2 regions of the Massilia sp. PAMC28688 genome follow, and region 2 is predicted to be linked to the other one. Evidence: predicted binding sites of a transcription regulator. Region 2 holds the regulator's gene; the other holds the start of a gene.

Region 1 (11,063 bases), 400 kb from region 2:
GGGCCAGCTCGAGGCGCTCTTCGATGCCATCGGCGAGCGCTGGGGCCGCCTTGATTTCGTCCTCCATTCCATTGCCTTCGCGCCCAAGAGCGATTTGCATGGGCGGGTGGTGGACTGTTCGCGCGAGGGGTTTGCCCGCGCCATGGATATTTCCTGCCATTCGTTCGCGCGCATGGCGCGCCTGGCTGAACCGTTAATGAAAGATGGCGGCAGCCTCATGACCATGAGCTATGTCGGCGCCGAGGAAGTGGTGCCCGATTACGGCGTGATGGGGCCGGTGAAAGCGGCGCTGGAAGCCTGCGTGCGCTATCTGGCAGCCGAACTCGGCCCGGCCGGGATCCGGGTCAATGCGGTCTCCCCGGGCCCCTTGGCCACGCGGGCCGCGTCGGGCATCCCCCATTTCGAGGCCCTGCTCGCGGCCGCTGCCCAGCGCGCGCCGTTGCGGCGCCTGGTGGGCATCGAGGAAGTCGGCGCCCTGTGTGCTTTCCTGGCCGGCGACGGCGCGCGCGCCATGACAGGCAACACCCTCTATGTCGATGCCGGCTATCACATCCTCGGCTGAGGCCAAGTGCCTGGCCGCCTGTGGCCGCGCACTGTCAGCGCCGCCTGGCCTGCCGTGGCCGGCACGCAGTCCGTTCACCAGCGAAAGGCTGACATGAATAAACGTATCTTGCTGATCCAGGGTCATCCCGACGCCGCCCACCAGCACTTGTGCGTTGCACTGGAGCAGGCCTACCGGGAAGGGGCACTGCAGCAGGGCCACCAGGTGCGGCGCATCCACATCGCCGCGCTGGACTTCCCGCTGCTCACAAGCCAGGAAGAATGGGAGCATGGCCCCTTGCCTGCCAGCCTGCACACGGCCCAGGACGATATCGTCTGGGCCGAGCACCTGGTGTTCTTTTTCCCGCTCTGGCTGGGCGACATGCCTGCCCTGGTCAAGGGCTTCCTCGAGCAAATCGCCCGGCCCGGGTTTGCATTCGCGGCCGGGGAGGGGCAGATGGCCATGCGCAAGAAGGCATTGTCGGGCCGTTCGGCGCGCATCATCATCACCATGGGCATGCCGGGTTTTGTCTATCGCTGGTATTTTCTGGCACACAGCCTCAAGTCCATGAAGCGCAATATACTGGGCTTTGTGGGCATTGGCCCGGTGCGCGATACCATCGTCGGCCTGGCCGGCAAGCTGAGCGCCGACCAGGCGCAGCGCTGGCTGGCCCGCATGGCCGCCCTCGGCCGGGCTGCCGCGTAAGTCCTTGCCGCAGGCCCTAGACGGCCGGGCAGGGCGCCTGGCCGGTGGCGCGCAGCCAGGCGAGTTCCACCGGCGCCTCGCTCACCAGCGGCAGCACAGTGCGCACGGTGATGGCCGGGACGGCGCCCATGCTGCGCTCGGCGCACAGGGCCAGCAGATAGCCGGGCGCAGGCTGCGCCTGCCAGAAGCACCAGCGCTGCGGTTCGCCATCGTCGCAGCCCTGGTCAAAGAAAGGCTGCACGGCACCTGGCCGCGACAGGTCAAAACCGAACCGGTCCAGCGGCAGCGACAGTCCCATGCCGCGGGCCTTGATGTAGGCTTCCTTGAAGGTCCAGTACTCAAAAAAGCGCGACTGCTGCTGCGCGGCCGGCAAGGCGGCCAGGGCGGCCACTTCGCGGGGCGAAAAAAAATGCTCTGCAATGCCGGCCGCGACGCTGCGGGCGGCCAGGTATTCCACGTCCACGCCCAGCTCGCGCCCGGTCGACACGGCCAGGACGATCAGGCCGCGGGTATGGGAAATATTAAAGCGCAGGGCGGCGGCGCCATGATGCGCGGCCAATTCCGGCCGTCCATAGGCATTGGCAACGAACTCCCATGCCGCGGGGGCGACCGCGGCATAGCGTGACAGCACCGTGCGCACCATGGCCCGCGTGACCAGGTAGCGCAGGCGGTCGTCGGCAAAGTGAAAGCGCACTTCTTGCGCACGTTCTGCCTCGTTGAGCAACAGCCGCATGGCTGCCTGCAACGAAGGTGAGTGGGCGTCGTCATACCAGGTCAGCCAGAGATCAATCCCGCGCGCGCCGCACGCGAGCATGGACGGGCCGGTGCCGCGCACACTCATCGCGCGCGGCGCCTGGACTGCATGAACTGCATGAACTGCATGGGCGGTATGGACTGCATGGCAGTACGCTCCTGGTTCGTCTGATTTTGAAGCGCAATTCTATCCCACTGTGCCCATGCAGGTAATGCCGGCCATGCGTGGCCCAAGCCCGCCTGTGGGGACGCTGGCGCCGCACCCGGGCCGGTTCGCTGCCCGTCCTTGCCGCAGCAACAGCCACGCATGCACCGCTTGTCAAGCGGCCGGGTGGCGCGCACAATAAGCAGCGTTGATTTGGGGTCGAAGCCAACATGCCAGGATTGAATCAGGCGCCTGCATCCGCGCAGGATGCAGCGCAGCCCACCATCGATGTACTTGGTGACGCGCTGGCACTCATCGACGAGTCCGGTGTCATCATGCAGGTCAACCGTGCATGGCGCGAGTTTCCCGTGAGCCAAGGCGCTCCAGCAATCCCGTCACTGCCCGGCACCAGTTATCTGGAAGCATGCGACCGTGCGGGCAGCCAGGGCGCAGTCCATGCCGGCCAGGTGGCAGCGATGGCCAGGTCTGTCCTCAGTGGCCAGAACCCGCGCGCCGAGATGCATTATGCGTGCGAGCGCTTGGGCCTGACCCAGTGGTACAAGCTGCGCATCGCGCCCGCGATGCTGGCAGGTGCGCCGCGCTGGCTCGTGGTGCAGGAGGCGGTGGCCGAACCGTTGGCGGCCGAGCGCCAGCTGCGCCTGCACGAACGGATGCTGGCGTCGGTGGAACAGGCCGTCATCGTCACCGATCTGTCGGGCGCCATCCTGTTCTGGAACCAGGCAGCCGAGCGCCAGTACGGATGGGCCGCCAGCGAGGTGCTGGGGCGCGACATCGTCAGCGTGGTGCCGGCCACCACCTCGCAGGCCCAGGCGACCCAAATCATGGAGCGGCTGCAGCAGGGCGAGAGCTGGTCCGGCGAGTTCCTGGTTCGGCACCGCAGCGGCCGCCAAATGCCGGTGCATGTCACCGACGCCCCCATGCGCGACGAGCGGGGCAGGCTGATGGGCGTGATCGGCATTTCCACCGATATGACCGAGCAGAAAAAGACTGAAAAGGCCCTGCAGCTGTCCAACATGGTCTATCAGGCCATTGGCGAGGCCATCATGGTGCTCGATATGGCAGGCCTCGTGGTCGCCATCAATCCGGCGTTTACTGCGTTGACCGGGTTTTCCGAGGCGGAGCTGCTGGGAGTGTCGGCCGATGTGCTGGTCAGTGCGGCCAATGGCCACTTCATCGGCCCCGACGCCGAGCCGGTACTGTCGCGCACCGGCCACTGGTCCGGGTCGGTGCGCACGCGCAGCAAGAGCGGCGACGATTGCCACCTGTGGCTGACGATCGACACCATCTTTGATGCAAATGATCGGGGTAAGCTGCGCATCTGCATGTTTTCCGCCATCACGGACCAAAAGCGGGCCAAGGAAACCATCTGGCTGCAGGCCAATTACGATGTACTGACCGGCCTGCCCAATCGCAGCATGTTCCGTGACCGGCTCGAACACGAGATCGGCAAGGCCGGACGCAGCCGCCAGCAACTGGCGCTGCTGTTCATCGACCTGGATCAGTTCAAGGAGGTCAACGATACGCTCGGCCACCACGTTGGCGACGAGTTGCTCAAGGAGGTGGCGGGCCGCCTGGTGTCGTGCGTGCGCGAAGTCGATACGGTGGCGCGCATCGGCGGCGACGAATTTACCGTCATCATTGGCGAACTGGCCGACCGCGCCAGCGTGGAACGGATCGCTGGCTGCATCGTGCATGCCATGGCGCAGCCGTTTCACGTCGGCGGCAATCGTCTCCACGTGTCGGCCAGCGTGGGTATCACCCTGTATCCGGCCGATGCGCGCGACGCGGCGACCCTGATCAAGAATGCGGACCAGGCCATGTACGCCGCCAAAAACCATGGGCGCAACCAGTTCCATTACTTTACCGAGCGCATGCAGCTTGAAGCGCAGCGCCGCATGCACTTGACCAATGACCTGCGCGGCGCATTGGGCAGGCAGGAACTGGAGCTCGCCTACCAGCCCATTATCGCCCTCGCCACTGGCGCGCTGCACAAGGCAGAAGCCTTGCTGCGCTGGCGCCATCCAGGGCGCGGCCTGGTCAGCCCGGCGCAATTCATTCCCGTGGCCGAGCAAAGCGGGATAATCACCAGCATAGGCGAATGGGTGTATCAACGTGCCACCGATCAGGCGCGCCTGTGGCGAGAACAGCGCGATCCCCTGTTCCAGGTCAGCATCAACCTGTCGCCGGCCCAGCTGCGCCACCGCGGCGGCAGCGCAGCGGCGTTTGTGCGCCACGCCGCCCAGCTGGCGGACCTGGCGGGCACGCGCGGTGGCTGTGCCATCGTCGAGATTACCGAAGGCTTGCTGCTCGAATCAAACCAGGCCCTGCTCAAGGAGCTGCAAGCCTTGCGCGACGCCGGCATCCAGCTGGCCATTGACGACTTTGGCACCGGCTACTCGGCGCTGTCATATCTGCGCACTTTTCGCGTCGACTTCCTCAAGATCGACCAGACCTTTGTCACCAATCTCCACCGCGGCTCCGCCGACCTGGCCATGTGCGAGGCCATCATTGCCCTGGCCCACAGGCTCGGTATCAAGGTCATTGCCGAAGGCATCGAACGACAGGAACAATGTGATTTGCTGACCCTGGCCGGCTGCGACTATGGCCAGGGCTACCTGTTTGCGCGGCCCCTCACGGCCACGGCCATGGGGGAAATGCTCGACAGCGCAGCAGACATCGCTGGCCAGGCCTGATCCGGTCCGCTGCCCGGGCGCCTGCGCGCCGCGTATCTGATCCGGGTGGCATCGCGCGCACGAGCGGCGTATGCTGTTGCCTGAAGGGCTGGCGCTGTGCGCCGATGCGGCCCTGGCCATGCGTCAGTGCGCCTGGCACCGACTGCTAATGAGGAGCTGATTATGAGACACCATGTTGACTCTGCCGCCCCAGCGGGCTGGCCGGACGTGCGCCAATGGGTTGCAGCGGCCGCCTTCCTGCTGCTGGCGGCCTACCTGTGGTTCGCGCACGAAGCTTACCTGTTTGCCTTGCTGCCGCTGGCACTGGGGCTGGTCTGTCCGCTGGTCCATTTGTTTCATCGCGGCCACGGCAGCCGCGAGGGCGGTAGACAGCCGTAGCAGCGCCCGTGCGCAGGGATGGGCGCGGGTCAGGACCGCCAGCTGGCCGCAGCGGAGCAGGCCGCCAGCCGCGCGCAAGATGGGGGCACAGGTGCCAGGAGCTAGTGTGCCATCCAGAGCGCCACCGGCGCCCGTTTGAGCGCCGTGCGGGTAACACCGCCGAGCACCCATTCGCGCAGCCGGGAGCGCCCAAAGGCGCCCATGACGATGAGGTCGGACTGGGTGCGTGTGGCGTACGACAGCAGCTCGGCACCATTGTCGGTGGTGCCACGGCGCGCCTCGAGGTCGACCTTGACGCCGTGGCGTGCCAGGTACAGTGCCATGTCGCCACCGGGCTGCTCGCCGTGGGTGGCGCCGTTATCGTCATTGACCAGCACCAGCAGGTGCACGCGCACGGCGCGCCGCAGCAGCGCAATGGCAGACGTGATGGCGCGCACCGCCTGCGCACTGCCGTTCCAGGCCACCGTCACCGTCCGGCCCACCTCGCCGGTGGCGGCCGGGGGCAGCACCAGCACCGGCCGGGCGCTGTTCAGGACGAGGTAGGGGACGTCACGCGCATCCTGACCAACGACCAGCAGGTCGGCATAGCGGGCTTGCAGGCACAGCCCGGTTTCAGTGTCGTCATCGAGGCGGCGCCGCTCGTACGAGGCCAGGCCAAGCGCGCGCACCCACTCTTCAAAGCGGTCGAGCGCGCGGTCGGCATGGGCATGCAGCTCTTCAGTGGGAACCACGACCGGCGGCGCCCCCGCATCCATGGGGGAAAGCGGCAAGTGGTAGGCTGCCAGGCCAGTCAGGGCGCTGCCCACCAAGTGGGCCTCTTGCGCCAGCGCCAGGCGGGCCGCCACTTCCACCCGGTTTTGGGCGTGGGCACTGCCGTCCACATGGACGAGAATGGTTTTGTACATGGTCCGCTCCTGGTGGGTGGTCAATGCTGCTACTGTACGCCTCAACCATATTGAAAAAGTTTGATTTGCATCAAAATCACCGAATTTTGCCACGCGGCGCCCCGTACCGTACGGCCGGATTGCCTGCGCAATTTCGCGCAATTCTTTTCGGTGTCACCGGGCCGTCTGGCGGCAGCGGCGCTGCAACACCCAGGCGCTTGCCCGCGCTGCGACGCTGACCGCCGTGCAGCGCTTGTTGGCCTGTCGGCCGTCCCGGCGATGTCAGGGCGTTGGCGAGGCTCGGCACCTGCGCGCGATTGATGCACCGCATAAGTGGTGACAGTCACGCGCCTAAGATCGTCGGCTAGAGGGCCGGCCGCGGGGCGGCAGGCGCCATTGTTGCAACCTTCCATCAGGAGACCCATCATGGCAGGCAGCTTACAGCGGTTTGATCCGCAGGGAAATGTTTCACACTTTGACCCAATGCGGGGTCTTGGCAGCATGTTCGACCTTTTCGATTTCATGCGTCCCGGTCGCATGTCCGGCATGGACCAGCTACGCATTGATGTCAACGAAACCGACGAAGCTTATCTGGTCAAGGCAGAGATGCCCGGTTTTAAGAAGGAGGACATTAAGGTTGCCATCAATGGCGACCAGGTGTCCATCAGCGGCGAGCGCAGTACCGACCAGGAGCGCAAGGAAGGCAATGTGGTGTGCCGCGAGCGCTACCAGGGCAGCCAGTACCGTAGTTTTACTTTGCCGCAGCTTGTTGACGAGGAGAAGGCCAGTGCCACCTGCACCGACGGCGTGCTCGAACTCACCCTGCCCAAGAAGGCCGGTAGCGGTGCGAGGCAACTGCCCGTGCAGTAGGTGCCACAGCACGGAAAAGGCGGCTGCCTGCTTATGGCGGCCGTCCACCGGCCAGGCCATATCTGCTTACAAAGCGCCTCCAGCCGGGCCGCGCACCGCTACCCGGCGGGATAGATCAAACTGTCGACTGGCGATGATGCGACCCCTTCTATATAAGGTTGAAGTTACCCCTTGGACTGGTGGCGCACCCATGTTCCCCACACGGGCCCGGATCGTGCAGCATTTTGCGCGCCCTCAATTCTTCTCTGGGTCGCGGCATGCGCAAATGCTGCAGCGAGCTCTCCTTTCCTGACCTGGAGCGCAGCGTAGCACCCATCGACGTTGATGCCGCACTGAACAGGGTAGGCAGCGTGCTCCTAGAGTGTGCTGGTAGGGCCGGCTTTTCGCCGGTTCCACTTTTGCACATCGGATGAAGGAGCAAAAATGAATACCAACAATAAAAAGCGCGCGCGCCAAGCCTTGACCGGGCGCAGCGTGCTCGCCTGCATGGGCTGCATGCTCGCCGCCTGCGGCGGCGGGTCCGGTGTGCCCGCCGCTGACGGCCCGGCGGGAAAGGCGCCGCTTGCGGCGGCAGCGGCCCCTGCCAGCGTTCCTGGCTGGCCTGATGGCACCGCGGTCACCGACATCGGTTTTGCCGCCTCGCACCAGCCCCGGCCAGCAGTGGCCGCCGTTGTTGCCGGCTCCGCCGTGCAAGCCATGCATGCGGCCGGCGCGCCAAGGTATGCCATCATCAACCTCGGGCCCGGTCTGTACGCCGGCTTGACCGATATTAATAACAAGGACCAGGTGGTGATGTCGCTCGAAAATGCAGCCGGCTATCGCTCCTATTTTTTCAATGGCCAGACGGTACGCGATATCGGGACCCTGGGCGGACCCTACGCATTCGCCTCCTCACTCAATGACGCCGGCCAGGTGACGGGCTCGGCTTCGTATGCCGGTGCCGAATTTTCCCGCGCCTTCCTGTGGAGCGAAACGGCCGGCATGCGCGACCTGGGGGTGATCGGGGGTAGCTCCTCCTACGGCAGCGACATCAACGAATACGGCCTGGTGGCGGGTTACTCCACTACCCAAGCCGGTGACCAGTTCACGCGCCACGCATTCGGCTGGCGCGCCGCCGGCGGCATGCGCGACCTGGGCGTGCTGCCCGGTGCCGCCACCTCCACCGGTCTGGCCGTCAACGACAGCGGCATGGTGGTGGGTTACTCCGACAGCACCGCCTTTGCCTGGACCAGCGCCACCGGCATGCAGGCCATCGGGCCCGATGCCGAGGCCACGCTGGTCAACGACCAGGGCCAGGTGGCCGGTGCAATGGCCCTGTCTCAGACGACCGGCCGGCGTGCCTTTGTCTGGAACCGCGACACGGGCCTGCTGGATATCGGCACCCTCGGTGGCGCCCAGACCGAGGTGGCGGCAATGAACGCCGGCGGCCAGGTAGTGGGGTTCTCGTTCACGGGCGATCCCGGCGGCGGCGCCATTCACGCCATGTCCTGGACCAGGTCCGGCGGCATGCGCGACCTGGGCACGCTGGGGGGCGGCTTTTCGACGGCCCAGGCCGTCAACGACAACGGCATCGTGGTGGGGCAGTCGCTCTACCGCAACGACATCGAGCAGGAGCACGCCTTTGTCTGGAGCCCGGCCGCTGGCATGCTGGACCTGAACCGGCACCTGGTGCGCGCCCCCGCCGGCCTCGAACTGTACGGCGCGCTGGCCATCTCCAACCTGGGCGCCATTGTCGCCAATTCCAACGCCGGCCTGGTGCTGCTCAAGCCCGGTCTGGTCGGCACCAGCGCCCCAGTCATCGGCCCGATCACCAGCAGCGAGCCGGTGCGGCCTGGCCGCGCGGTGACTTTCGCCGCCAGCTTCACCGACCACAATACCAGCGAGCACCACCGCGCTACCTGGTACTGGGGCGGCGGCTGCAGGTCCGGACCGGGCACGATCACGCAAGCGAACGGCAGCGGCCGGGTAACCGGCGTCCATGTCTGGTGCCGGGCCGGTACCTACTGGGTGACCCTGACCGTCACCGACAGCGGCGGGCGCCGCAGTACGGTGGCACGCAAGGTGACGGTGGGCGCCGCGGCCAAGGTGCGGCACCATTGACCCGGGCGAGGTGGCGGCCAATGGTCCATCATCAAGTCGCTAGCACTGCCTATTCTTCGCCGTTTTGATTTGCGCCGGTTCATTGATATTGCCGATACACACTGTGCAGAAGGCCTGCGATCAAACTGCAGTTTCTTGGCGCGACGGGCACCGTGACAGGATCGAAGTGCCTGTTGGCGCAGGCGCACTTCCAACGCGCGCAGGGGCGCACCTTCATCACCCTTGGCGCGCCGGCCGCGGCCGCGGCGCTGCGGCGCCGTATCGCCGCAGAGCCCGGCTGGGCATGCGAGGTATCGGACTGTCTCGACGAGGTGCAGTGGGCCGGCCACGCTGCGCATGCGGCGCCTGGGCATTGATACTTGCCGGGAACCGGTGGCCTATCTGCGCGCCGACAGCGAAGTGTGCCGCTCGGAAGGCTTTGGCGCCCGCGCCCGCATTGCCCTGAACCGCGGTAGGCGCCAGGTTGTCGCCACCGTCAATGTGGTGGCCGCGCCGCTCCTGGAGGAGCATGAGATCGGTTTGTCCGAGGCGGCCTGGCACGCGCTGGAAGGCGAGCCGGGCGCTGCCGTACTGGTGGCCCATCCTGCACCCTTGCAATCGTTTGCCGCCGTGCGCGCCAAGATTTACGGCCGTCCCTTTTCCGCCGCCGCGCTGGGGCGCGATTTTGATGTGGATCAAGGATCAGCGCCCGCGCGCAGTCCTATCATGGCCCATGAGCGGACCCTGCGCCGCGCGCTTGCCCAGCAAAGGACAGCCATGCCCATGCTTCAATCCCATCAGCTCCTGGTCATCAATGCCGGGTCCTCGAGCATCAAGTTTGCCCTGTACGCGGCGCCGCAGGGGGCGCGGCCACTGTGGCGCGGCGCCATTACCGACATTGGCGGCAGCGCCAGCACGCTGGCGGTGGAAGGCCCGCCGGGCTTGTCCTGCAGCCGCCGCTTTCCCATTCCCGAATCCGTCACGGCCGCCCAGGTACTGCGCGACTGGCTGCTCGACCACCTGGCGCCGCCGGCGCTGCAGGCAATTGCCTACCGCGTCGTCTACGGCGGCCCGGCCTGCTGCGCCGTGCGCGCCATCGACAGCGCGCTGCTGGCAGAGCTGTACCAGGGCGCCTCGTGCCAGCCCGAGCACCTGCCGCAGGAACTGCACCTGATTGAAATGCTCCGGCGCGACTTTCCGGCGGCGGCGCACCTGGCCTGCTTCGACAGCAGCTTTCATGCCACCATGCCGCTGCGCGCGGCCATGCTGCCGATCCCGCGCCACTACCATGCGCGCGGAGTGCGCCGCTACGGCTTCCATGGCCTCTCGTGCGCCTGGCTGATGCGCGAACTGGCGCGCGTGGCTGGGCCGCAGGCGGCCAGCGGCAAGACCGTGATCGCCCACCTGGGCGGCGGCGCCAGCGTCACGGCGGTGCAAGACGGGCGCAGCTGCGATACCACCATGGGCCTCACGCCCGCCGGGGGCATCATGAGCGGCACCCGTTCCGGCGACCTCGACCCGGGCCTGGGCTGGTACCTGTCCAGGCGCGAGCAGATGACCGTGGCCGGGTTCCAGCGCATGGTCAACCAGGAGTCCGGCCTGCTCGGCATTTCCGGCACCAGCGGCAACCTGCGTACGCTGCTCGCGCTGCAAGAGAGCGACAGCCGCGCGGACGAGGCGGTGGACATGTTCTGCTACCAGGTGCGCAAGGCGATCTGGGCCATGGCCGGGGCCATGGATGGCATCGATACCCTGATTTTTTCCGGCGGCATCGGCGCCCACGCCGGCCCCGTGCGCGAGCGCATCTGCGCCGGCCTGGGCAGCTTGGGCGTGACCCTGGCGGCGCCAGGGCAGCCCGGCGGCGAGCTGGTGTCGGCGGCCACCAGCGCCGTGGCCGTGTGGGTCATGGAAAGCAACGAAGAAGCCATCATCGCCGAACAGGCACACGCGTGGCTGGGCCTGCCAGCGGCGCAAGGGGAGCCATCACATGCGTG
Region 2 (11,063 bases):
CGTCGGCATTGAACGCGCCAAAAAAAGTTTCCTATTGCCAGGGTCAGACCACTTAAAAGCGGCAAAATCAATTGATCCTAGGATAGCCTCTACACTGCGAGGATCGGCAGCGCAACTTTTTGCATTGCTTTACGCTGTCAGCGGGGTTTTCGCTGGCCTACAGCATGATTTTTGTGGTCCCGGGCAACCTCTATGGCGCGAAGGAACGCTGATGCGTCGAAATGCCTCTCGATAGGCAATTAGTTGCAGATTCCCCGTTTAAGTGGTCTGACCCTGGTGTAAGGAAATTGAGTCGGGTTAATAGGATGTAGGCTGTTTGTGAGTTGCCGTGGGGGACTGTCTGCCACGGTGGCGCGCTGCTCTCCTACAGGGGGCGGCGCAGCCGGATGACATCGCTCGCGCTACGCTTCAGGTCTAATGGATGCACCTGATCCACATTGCAAAAGTTTCCGTCATGAATACCGCCACCCTTCCCGCTGTCCTGCACCTCCTCGCGCCTTTCCAGGCAAACCGCGAGCGCCTCGGACAATGGGCCTTTGCCGCCGCAGTGCGTCTTTCCGACCAGAATCGCCCCCTTGGCCTCAAGGTCCTGATCGAATGCCTGTTCGCACTGCAGGCGGTGATTGCCTTTCTGCGCTCGGCAGGCACGTGCGCCCGCCCCGCCGCCGCGCCTCGCGCCCAGCCTGCCCCTGGTCGAAGCCAAGCCGCGGCCGCCTGCGCCACCAGTGCCCGCCAGACCCCGGTGCGCCACCCGGGCGCCGCACAACTGCCAGTCCCGCGCGCTCGCCCCACCCACGGGGCGCGCCTTGCCCGTAATAGCCGCCAGGCCCAGCGGCGTACAGCGCCGCGCCAGGCGCCGTGGCCTTCGTCGCACAGCGGGGCCGGCACCGATGTGCTGCACAAAACCCGTTTCTTGTGTATGGTGGGGTTGCACGGATAAAATACCCATTTTGCACAAGTGAGCCAACCTGACATGCCAAGCGATACGCCGCTTTACAAGAACCATGTGATGCTGTTGTCGCAGACGTTTTTCATCAAGGATAATCAGGCCGAGCTGCTCCTGTGCGCGCACAAATACGATTTCGAGATCATTTTCTTTGACGAAGTCCAGGATTTCGTCATGGCCGTCGATAACGATATCGGCAATTCCCTGTTCGTCGTCGACCTCGACGCCCTGCACAATATGCAGTCGGACATGCACGACAGCCGCAAGACGCTGCAGCTGGGCGAACTGCTCCAGCGCCTGCCCAGCGGCCAGAGCTACGTCTACCTGCAGACCGTGCGCCAGGGCGGGCGCTTCCTGCTGCAACAGCGCCTGGTCGACAGCAATTGCCTCGCCTATGCAGAAAAGCCGATCGCCAACGATGTGCTGGTCGACAAGCTGTTCACCCTGTTCGTCCAGAGAAAGCGCGGCGACCTGGTGCGCGTAATGTACCTGGGCGAGCCGGTCGGTCTGGACGAAGACTTCCTGCTGCAGCACCGCATCGAGGTGCTCCACCACGCCGACGCCCAGACCCTGCACTTGCGCGTCAAGGAGCTGCAGCCCGATATCGTGCTCATTACCGATGCCGAATATGAGCGCACGGAAGCGATCGTGCGCGTCTTGCAGAAAAATATAGAAGCCGACCCGGTGCGCGAAATCACCATGCTCCAGCGCCTGCCCGACGCGGCCCTGACCCGGCGCGCCCTGGCCAGCGGCTTTGATGAAGTGCTGCTCGTGACCGATGCCGACGTGCTGTCCGGGCAGCTGGCCAATCGCGCCAACAAGATTCGCGTCAACAAGGACTTGATCGGCAAGGACCGCGCCACCGGCCTGCTCAACAAGATCGGCCTGCAGAAAAAAGCCCAGGAACTGATCCGTCAGGCCGCCCGCGAAGAACGCCCGCTGGCCTTTGGCGTGGTCGACATCGACAAGTTCAAGACCATCAACGATACCTGGGGCCACTACTTCGGCGACATCGTCATCAAGCGCCTGTCGCTGACCCTGGCGCCCCACATCGGCGAGCGCGATCTGCTCAGCCGTTTCGGCGGCGAGGAATTCGTGGTCGTGTTCTGGGATTGCACGCTCGAAGAGGGCTGGGCCAGGCTGGACGCCATGCGCCAGGCCTTCGGCGCCATCCCGTTTGAAACGCAAAAGAATGAAGTGCGCCACTTTTCTTTCAGCGGGGGCATGGCGGCCTATCCCCAGTACAAGAGCGAAAACGAACTGTTCCTGCGCGCCGATGCCATGCTGTACGAGGCCAAGCAGAACGGGCGCAACCAGATCTGCGTGGCACCGGTGGCCGACTAGCCGTCCGAATTTCCCACTAGCTATTGCGCTCGCGCACCAGCGCTTCGAGTGCCGGCGCGGCCAGTGGCCGGCTGTAGAAGTAGCCCTGCATTTCATCGCAGCCGCTGGCGCGCAGGTATTCCAGCTGCGGCGCCGTTTCCACGCCCTCGGCAATGATTTCAAAGTTCAGGCTGTGCCCGAGCGCGATGATGGAGCGCACGATGGCTTCGCCATTGCGGTCGCTCAGCATGTCGCGCACGAAGGATTGGTCGATTTTCAGGAAGTCGAGTGGAAAATGGCGCAGGGAACTCAGGCTCGAGTAGCCGGTGCCAAAGTCGTCGATCGACAGCTTGACGCCCGAGCGCTTCAATTCCACCAGCGTCTGCACCGCTTCCTCGACGTTATCCATCATCATGCTCTCGGTAATTTCGAGTTCCAGCAGGGCCGGCGCCATGCCGCTGGCAGCCAGGCTGGCAGCCACGTCGCTGGCAAAACCGGCCTTGCGGAACTGGCGCGCCGACACATTGACCGCCATGTGCATGGGCGGCAGGCCGGCCGCCAGCCAGCGCACGGCCTGGCGGCAGGCTTCGCCCAGCACCCAGTGGCCGATCTCGACAATGATGCCGGTTTCCTCGGCAATGGCGATGAAGCGCCCCGGCGGCACCATGCCCAGCTCCGGATGCTGCCAGCGCACCAGCGCTTCCACCCCCGTCACGCGGCCCGTATGCAGGTGCACGCGCGGCTGGTAGTGCAGCACCAGCTCGCCGCGCGCCACGGCATGGCGCAGGTGCTTTTCAATCAGCGCCCGTTCGCTCAGCTTTTCATCCATCTCGGCGGCGTAGAATTTTTGCTGGTTGCGCCCCGCGCCCTTGGCCTGGTACATGGCCATGTCGGCATGCTTGAGCAGCTCGGCGCCCGTGCTGCCATCCTTGGGGTAGACCGACACGCCGATGCTGCAGGTGAGCGTCAGTTCATGGTCGTCTAGGCGCACCGGGGCCGACACCGACTGCAGCAGCTCGGCGATGACGGCCTCGGTCAGGCGCGGCTCCTGGTGGTCCATCAGGAGTAGCATGAATTCGTCGCCGCCCAGGCGGGCCACGGTGTCGCTCTGGCGCAGGCGCTGGCTCAGGCGCGCCGACACGGTCTGCAACAGGCGGTCGCCCATGGCGTGGCCGAGGGTATCGTTGACCAGCTTGAAGTTGTCGAGATCAATGAACACCACCCACAACGCCTGCCCGTAGCGGCCGGCAAAGGCAATGGCCTGGTCCAGGCGGTCGTTGAACAGGTTCCGGTTGGGTAAGCGCGTGAGCGCGTCATGGTTGGCCTGGTGTTCGAGTTCGGCCTGGTAGCTGAGGGTGGCGGAAATGTCGCTGATGACACCCACCCAGTGGCTCACCTGGCCGCCCTCTTCGCGTACCGGTGCCACCCGCAGCTCGTTCCAGAACAGCGAGCCATCCTTGCGGTAACTACGCAGCACCACGGTCGCTTCGCGTCCTTCGTCGATGGCGGCGCGCAGCAGGGCGAGCGCGCCCTGGTCGGTGTCGCCGCGCTGCAGGATGCGGCAGTCGCGGCCCAGGATGTCGGCACTGGCATACCCGGTCACCCGCGTGAAAGCGGGATTGACGTAGTCGACCAGGTGCCTGCCGTCGCGGGCACTGGTGATGACGATGGCATTGACACTCGATTCGACGGCGCTGCTTTGCAAACGCAGCGTCTTTTGTGCCAGCTTGCGCGCCGTGACGTCTTCGATGGTGCCCAGCACGCCGATGATGGCGCCTTCCTGGTCGTACAGGGGCAGCTTGGTGATGACGTAGTCATGCAGGCGGCCATCGCGCTCCATCAGCTGGTCCTCGAATTCGAGCATGGGCACGCCGGTCGCCATGATGGCGCTGTCCTCAGTGCGGATGCGGTCGGCATTGTGGGCCCACGGAAAATCCTGGTCGCGCTTGCCCACCACCTGGTCCGGATGATCCAGTCCGGCCGCGCGCGCGAACACCACGTTGCAGCCGGCGTAGCTGTGGTCCGGATGCTTCCAGAAGATCTGGTGCGGCAAGGTATCGATCAGGCGCCGCTGCAGCTGTTCCGACTTGTACAGCGCACGCTCCACGCGCAGCATGGCCGAAACATCGTTGGCGAACACAAAGCGGCAGCGCCTGCCGCGAAATTCCAGGGCATGGGCGGTGACTTGCACGTCGATCAGCTCACCATCCTTGCAGCGGTGGGACCACAGCGCCGACCCGCTGTCTCCGGGAGCCGGGGCCTGGTCCAGGAAGGCGAAGAAGCGCGCCTGCTGCGATGGCGGCAGCAGGTCGCCCAGGGTCATGCCGGAAAACTCCTCGGCACTGTAGCCATAGGTGCGCTGGGCTGCCGGATTGACCGCCATGAAGCGCAGCGTGCCCAGTTCATAGATCCACATGGGCTGTGGATGGTCCAGGAACAGGCTGAAAAACGCCCCTTCCGTGGCCGTCTCGGCGGCGTGCGGTCCTGGCGCCGTGTCACGCGCACTTGGGGAGAGGGTCGGGATCGTCATTTTTTGTTGCCAGTGTATAAGTACCACTATACGCAAGCAAGAAAAAAAGGGGCGCGGCTTTCGGCCACCCTTGTGGACGGCATACGACAGTGGGCGCGCCGCCTTGCGCCACCGTCCCCTTTTCAGCCGTGCAGGAAGCGCCGCATGTCGTCCGGCTGTGCGGGCTTGACGCAATGGTGGTCGAAGCCGGCCGCCAGCGCCAGGCCGCGGTCGTGCGACTGCCCGTACCCGGTCAGGGCAATGAAGCGGGCCTGGGCCGCGCCGGGCAGCGCGCGGATGCGCCGCACCAGTTCATAGCCATCCATGTCGGGCAGGCCAATGTCCAGGATAAAGGCATCCTGCACGTCGCGCCTGGCCGCCTGCAGGGCTGACGAGCCTTCGTAATAAATTGATACGGCGTGGCCTTCACTTTCCAGCAGCGCGCCCAGGGTCTGGGCCGCGTCCACATTATCGTCCACGATCATGATGCGCAAGGCCTTGGCGCTTGCCGGACTGCCGGTACCGGCCACGGCGCCGGGCGCGCTGCCGGCGTGGCGCGGCAAGGTCACGGTAAAGGTGGCGCCGCGTCCCGTGCCCTCGCTGTGCGCGGTGACGCTGCCCCCGTGCAGGGCCACGATATGCTTGACCAGTGCCAGCCCCAGTCCCAGGCCGCCCTGGGCCCGGTCCGGCGTGCGGTAGCCCTGGGTGAACAGGTCGAACACCTGGGGCAACAGGTCGGCCTCGATGCCGCTGCCGTTGTCGCTCACCTCGATCCGCACTTGCTCCTCGTCCGCGTGCAGCGCTACTTCGATGCGTCCGCGCTGCGGCGTGTACTTGGCGGCGTTGCTGACCAGGTTGGCGATCACCTGCACCAGGCGAATCCGGTCGCCGCGCACGCTCACCGGCCCGGGCGGCATGTGCAGCACCAGCTGGTGGCCGCGCGAATCGACCAGGGGGCGGGTTTGTTCCAGGGCGCTGCTGACGATCGGTTCCAGCTCGCACAGGTCGTCGGCCAGGGTGACCAGGCCGCGCGTGACGCGCGACACGTCCAGCAGGTCGTCGATCAGGCCGGTCATGTGCGTGACCTGGCGCGTAATGACTTCACTGGCGCGCTTGATGGCCGCTGCGCTCACGCTGGGCAGGCCAAGCAGCTGCGCCGAAGTGCTGATCGGCGCCAGCGGATTGCGCAGTTCATGGGCCAGCATGGCCAGGAATTCATCCTTTTGCTGGTTGGCCTTGCGCAGCTCTTCCTGGGCGGCCTTGTGGGCATGGATATCGGTGCAGGTCCCCATCCAGCGGATGATCTCGCCCTGTTCGTCATGAACTGGCAGGGCCCGCCCCAGTACCCAGCGGTAGTGGCCGGAGTGGTGGCGCAGCCGGTATTCGATTTCGTACACGGCGCCGCTGGCCAGGCAGGCGCGCCACAGCGCCATGGCGCGCGGCTGGTCTTCGGCGTGGAACAAGCCGTTCCAGGCGTCGCCATCGGTCGAGCCCTGGGGCACGCCCGTGAAGTCATACCATTGCTGGTTGTAGTAGTCGTGAAAGCCGTCCGGCAGCGTCGACCAGACCATCTGCGGCATGGCGTTGGCGATGGTGCGAAATTTCGCCTCGCTTTCCTTGAGCGACTGCTCCTGGCGCTTGCGCTCCGTGATGTCCACGGCGACGCCGGCAAAGCGGCGCTGTCCGCTCACGGCATCCTCGAACACCCGCCCCTTGGCCATCACCCACACCTCGGCCCGGTCAGACTGGGGCAGGCGGTATTCAGCTTCATACAGCTCGCCGCTGGCCATGGCGGCGGCGATTTTTGCCAGCACCCGGTCCCGGTCCCTGGCATCGATCATGCTGGTAAACCGCGACAGGTCAAGCCCGCCGCGCGCCGCTTCGGCATCGACATGGAACAGGCGGGCAAAGCGTTCGTCCACATACGTCATGTTCGATGCCAGGTCCACGCTCCAGGTGCCGATATTGCCGGAAGCGTCGAGCGAGAGCTGCAGGCGCTGTTCCAGCTCGCGCGACGCCTTCAGGGCCCGCGTCAGGTCCGTCACATCGGTGGTGCTGCACAGCACCCCCACCACATCCCCGTGTTCGTCGCGCACCGGGCTGTATGAAAAGGTGAAATAGCAGCGCTCCGGAAAACCCGAGCGTTCGACCACAATGGGCATCTGCTCGAAGTGGCTGCCTTCGCCTGCAAAGGCGCGCTCGGCAATGGGGCCCACCACGTCCCACGCTTCGGCCCAGGTGTCGCGAAAGCGCGCACCGAGGGCGCCGTCCGCCTTGAGCCCCAGCTGCGGTATATAGGCATCGTTGAAAAAGCCATAGTACTCGCTGCCCCACACCAGGTAGGACGGGGTGTGGGAATTGAGCATCATGGACAAGGCCGTGCGCAGTGCGGCCGGCCACTGGTGAATCGGCCCGAGCGGATGCCCGGCCCAGTTGGCATTGGCAATTTCCTGCGCCATGCGCCCGCCACCGGTCAGGAAGGCGGGCATGGATGCCGGATCGGTCGGTAATTCCATATTTATCATATGCCAATTTTACACCGGCCAAGTTCGATGCCAGCGCGCACAATTGCTCGGAAATAGCGCTCCGGCACGGTAGCCATGGCCAATTTGGGGCGCCACCGGCCTGCCCCCTGCGGTATCATGTGCCCATGAATGAATCCACCGCCCTGATCCCTTTAAATGTTCCCGCGCTTAAGGCCAGCTGCGGTGCCTGCAGCATGCATCAACTTTGCCTGCCAATGGGGCTGGACGAAAAGGACATGGTGCGGCTTGACAGCATCATCGGCCAGCGGCGCCGGGTGGCGCGCGACGAACGCCTGTACCAGATGGGCGAGCCGTTTCGCAACCTGTATGCAATTCGCTTCGGCCACTTCAAGACGCTGCAGGTCAATGCCGCCGGCGAGCAGCAGATCACGGGCTTTCAGATGGCCGGCGAGCTGCTGGGGATGGACGCCATCAGCGGCGACCGCCACCACTGCGACGCGGTGGCCCTGGAAGACAGCGAAGTCTGCGAAATTCCCTTTGCCCACCTGGAAGACCTGTTTGGCCAGGTGCCCACGCTGCTGCGCCACTTCCACCGCATCATGAGCCAGGAAATCACGCGTGAGCAAAATGTCATGCTATTGCTGGGCAATATGCGCGCGGAACAACGTTTCGCCGTGTTCCTCACCAATTTATCGACGCGCTATGCCACCCGCGGTTATTCGGCGCAGTCGTTCCAGCTGCGCATGTCGCGGGAAGACATCGGCAACTACCTCGGCCTGACCATCGAGAGCATCAGCCGCATCCTGTCACGCTTCAAAAAGCAGGGCCTGCTGGCGGTGGACAAGCGCGCAATGACCATTCTCGACCCGGCCCGCATGCGGGCCATGGCCGCGGGTACCGAACAGTGCAGCCCTATCTCCTGATTGTGGTCGTGCGCCGGGCCTGAGCTGCGCCCCTTGCCTATTCCTTTGCCGCGCCAGGGTCGGCCTGGCGCCACCAGGCCTGGGCCACGCCCAGCGCCCGGTCCAGTTCGCGCAGCATGGCATCGAACTGCGGCTCGCTGTGCCTGCCCTGCTCCCTCAAGGCGCTTTCCAGTGCCAGCGAGGCCTGTGCAAAATCGCTGGCGCCCAGGATGCCCACCGTGCCGCGCAAATCGTGCAGGCGGCGCAGCACGCTCGCCACATCGCCTGCCGCATACAGGTCCGGGATTTCGGCACGCTGCGCCTGCGCCGCCTTGATGGCCTTGCCGATCATGGCCACCAGCCCGGCGCGCGAGCCATTGGCTTCGCTCATGCGCACCAGCTTGGAGACATCGAACACCCCGCTTAGCTGCGCCACCGGTGCCGGCGCCGGCGCCGCTCCAAGCTGACGCAGCAAGATTGGCACGAATCCGGCCGGGTCGAGCGGTTTGGCCACGAAGGCGCTCATCCCGGCTGCCGAGCAATGCTCCCGCTCGGCCACCATCACCCCCGCGCTCATGGCCACGATCGGCAAGGTCAGGCCCAGCTCCTGGCGGATGATGCGGGTGGCTTCGAGGCCATCCATGCGCGGCATCTGCACGTCCATCAGCACCAGGTCGAAGCGCTCCGGCCCGCGCAGCGCGTCAACCGCCGCCGCGCCATCGCCGACGATATGCAGCTGCGCACCCTCAGCCTCGAGGATGGAGCGGGCCACGAACTGATTGAGGTCGTTGTCCTCGGCCAGCAGCATGCGCACGCCCGCCAGGCGCTGGCGCGGCGCCGCCACCGGCATGCCGCTGCGCGCGGCCGCGGGCGGTGCAAACGCCTGCTGCATGGCCTGGCGCAGGCTGCGCGCGGTGGCTGGCTTGAGCACCACCGGCCCACTGCTCTCGCCCATCGCCGTGGCCATCGCCGTGGCCCTTGCGTGCGGCGCCTGCAGTGCCAGCAGCGGCTTGCCGGCGCGCCGGCAGATCCCGGCCAGGGCCGCCGTCAGCCGGCTGGCCGCGTCCCCTTCCAGGCTGGCGTCCACCAGGGCCGCGTCGAACGGCATGGCGCCAGGGTCCAGCGTCTGCACGTACTCGAGGGCGGCGCCGCTGTCGCTGAACGAGACCGTGCGCCAGTTGGCCGCGCGGCACAGCTGTTCCAGGGCAGCGACGGTGGTCGGGCTGTCATCGACGATCAACAGGCGCAACTTGCGCAGCGATGGCGCCAGCACGTCTTCCTTGACCTGGGTATCGATGCCAAGTGTCACGGTCAGGCAGAACACGCTGCCCGACCCCGGCGTGCTGGTCACGGCGATGGTCCCGCCCATGAGTTCGGCCAGGCTGCGCGAAATGGCCAGCCCCAGTCCCGTGCCGCCAAAGCGCCGGGTGGTGGAGGCGTCGGCCTGGGTAAAGGCTGAAAACAGCCTGGACTGCTGTTCGGCATCCATGCCGATGCCGGTATCGCGCACACAAAAGCGCAGCGTGACACGCGCATCAAAGCGCTCTTCGAGTTCGACCACCAGCGCCACTTCACCCTGTTCGGTGAACTTGAGCGCGTTGGTGAGCAGGTTGGACAGGATCTGCTGCAGGCGCAGCGTGTCGCCCACCAGCTGGCGCGGCACATCGGCCATGGCGTAGGCCGCCAGTTCGATCGGCTTGTCGCCGGCATTGACGGTCATGATCGACCCGAGCGTGTCGAGCAGGTCGTCGAGGGAAAAAGCGGTGGGCGACAGGTCCATGCGCCCGGCCTCGATCTTGGAAAAATCGAGCACATCGTTGAGGATGGCCATCAGGGCCCGGCCTGAATTGCTGATCATGTCGACATATTTGCGCTGCTCGGCTGCCAGCGCAGTCTTGCCCAGCAGATGGGTAATGCCCAGTACCGCGTTCATCGGGGTGCGGATCTCATGGCTCATGTTGGCCACGAAATCAGTCTTGGCGCGGCTGGCCGCTTCTGCCCCTTCCTTGGCCCGGATCAGCATGTCCTGCATGCTGCGCTGGCTGGAAATATCGTAGGCCACGCCCAAAAAGCCGCTCACCTTGCCGCTGGCGTCATGAATCAGGGTCACGGCCAGGCTGACGGGAAACTGCTCGCCGTTCTTGCCCACATAGGTCCACTCGCGCACTTCGGCCTGGCCCAGGCGCACCCGCGCCGTCAGCACTTCGTCGGCATCGACCGTGCGCCCCAGTTCCTGCGCAAGCTCGGCCTGGCGCGCCGCCAGTTCGGCCGGCAGGTGGAACTTGTTCATCTTTTCAATGCCCACCAGTTCCGCCGGCTGGTAGCCCAGCATGCGTACCGCCCCGCTGCTGAAGGCGGTGATGGTCCCCGCCAGGTCGGTGGCGACAATCGAAAACTGCAGCGCCGAATCGAACATCGACTGGTAGGCGCGCTCGGACTGCAGCAGCGCGCTGCGCATGTCTTCGGCCATGCTGGTGACCAATTCATGGCGCGCGGTGAGCGTGCGCGCGGCGCCGAAAAACAGCAGGCTGATGATGGTGCCGGCCACCAGCACGATATGCGCCTTCTGGCGGTCCACCGTGGCCTCGAAACCGGGCAGCGCCACGGCGCGCATGGTCCACTGGTGCTGCGGCAGGTCCACCGGCAGTACGCTGGTCAGTGCGTTGGGGTAGGCTCGCATCTGCGCCGGCGACGGGTGCGAGGTGGCGAACATGAGATCACCGGGCCGGGTGCCGCCGCCATCGAAAATCTCCAGATGCACCTGGCCTTGCACGGTACTGCTGATGCGGCGCATGAAATCGTGCATGCGAAACGGCGCGTATACCAGGCCGTCAAACGCTTGGCGGCGATTACCCGCATTGATCGCCACACCATTGCGGTAGACCGGCACATACATC

Evidence for each region. The regulator FNR, encoded in region 2, switches genes on or off when oxygen is low (the NO sensors DNR and NnrR bind a similar motif). The targets are predictions, from matches to a motif close to TTGATNNNNATCAA.
Region 1: KY495_RS20100 (universal stress protein) is a predicted target of FNR. The motif match lies at 6,202-6,215, and genes of this name have one in related genera.

Annotation. Positions count from the first base shown of each region.
Region 1 covers NZ_CP080378.1:4,506,876-4,517,938, forward strand. The annotation lists gene fabI (enoyl-ACP reductase FabI) at 1-562, shown strand, start outside; gene KY495_RS20080 (NAD(P)H-dependent oxidoreductase) at 656-1,246, shown strand; gene KY495_RS20085 (4'-phosphopantetheinyl transferase superfamily protein) at 1,263-2,087, opposite strand; gene KY495_RS20090 (bifunctional diguanylate cyclase/phosphodiesterase) at 2,375-4,858, shown strand; gene KY495_RS20095 (DUF2933 domain-containing protein) at 5,021-5,236, shown strand; gene KY495_RS20100 (universal stress protein) at 5,338-6,141, opposite strand; gene KY495_RS20105 (Hsp20/alpha crystallin family protein) at 6,547-6,990, shown strand; gene KY495_RS20110 (PKD domain-containing protein) at 7,414-9,090, shown strand; gene KY495_RS20115 (hypothetical protein) at 9,243-9,446, shown strand; gene KY495_RS20120 (hypothetical protein) at 9,427-11,063, shown strand, end outside; gene KY495_RS20125 (phosphoketolase) at 11,057-11,063, shown strand, end outside.
Region 2 covers NZ_CP080378.1:4,111,652-4,122,714, reverse strand. The annotation lists gene KY495_RS18525 (hypothetical protein) at 422-940, shown strand; gene KY495_RS18520 (diguanylate cyclase) at 974-2,290, shown strand; gene KY495_RS18515 (EAL domain-containing protein) at 2,307-4,799, opposite strand; gene KY495_RS18510 (PAS domain S-box protein) at 4,922-7,294, opposite strand; gene fnr (fumarate/nitrate reduction transcriptional regulator Fnr) at 7,429-8,187, shown strand; gene KY495_RS18500 (CHASE domain-containing protein) at 8,225-11,063, opposite strand, start outside.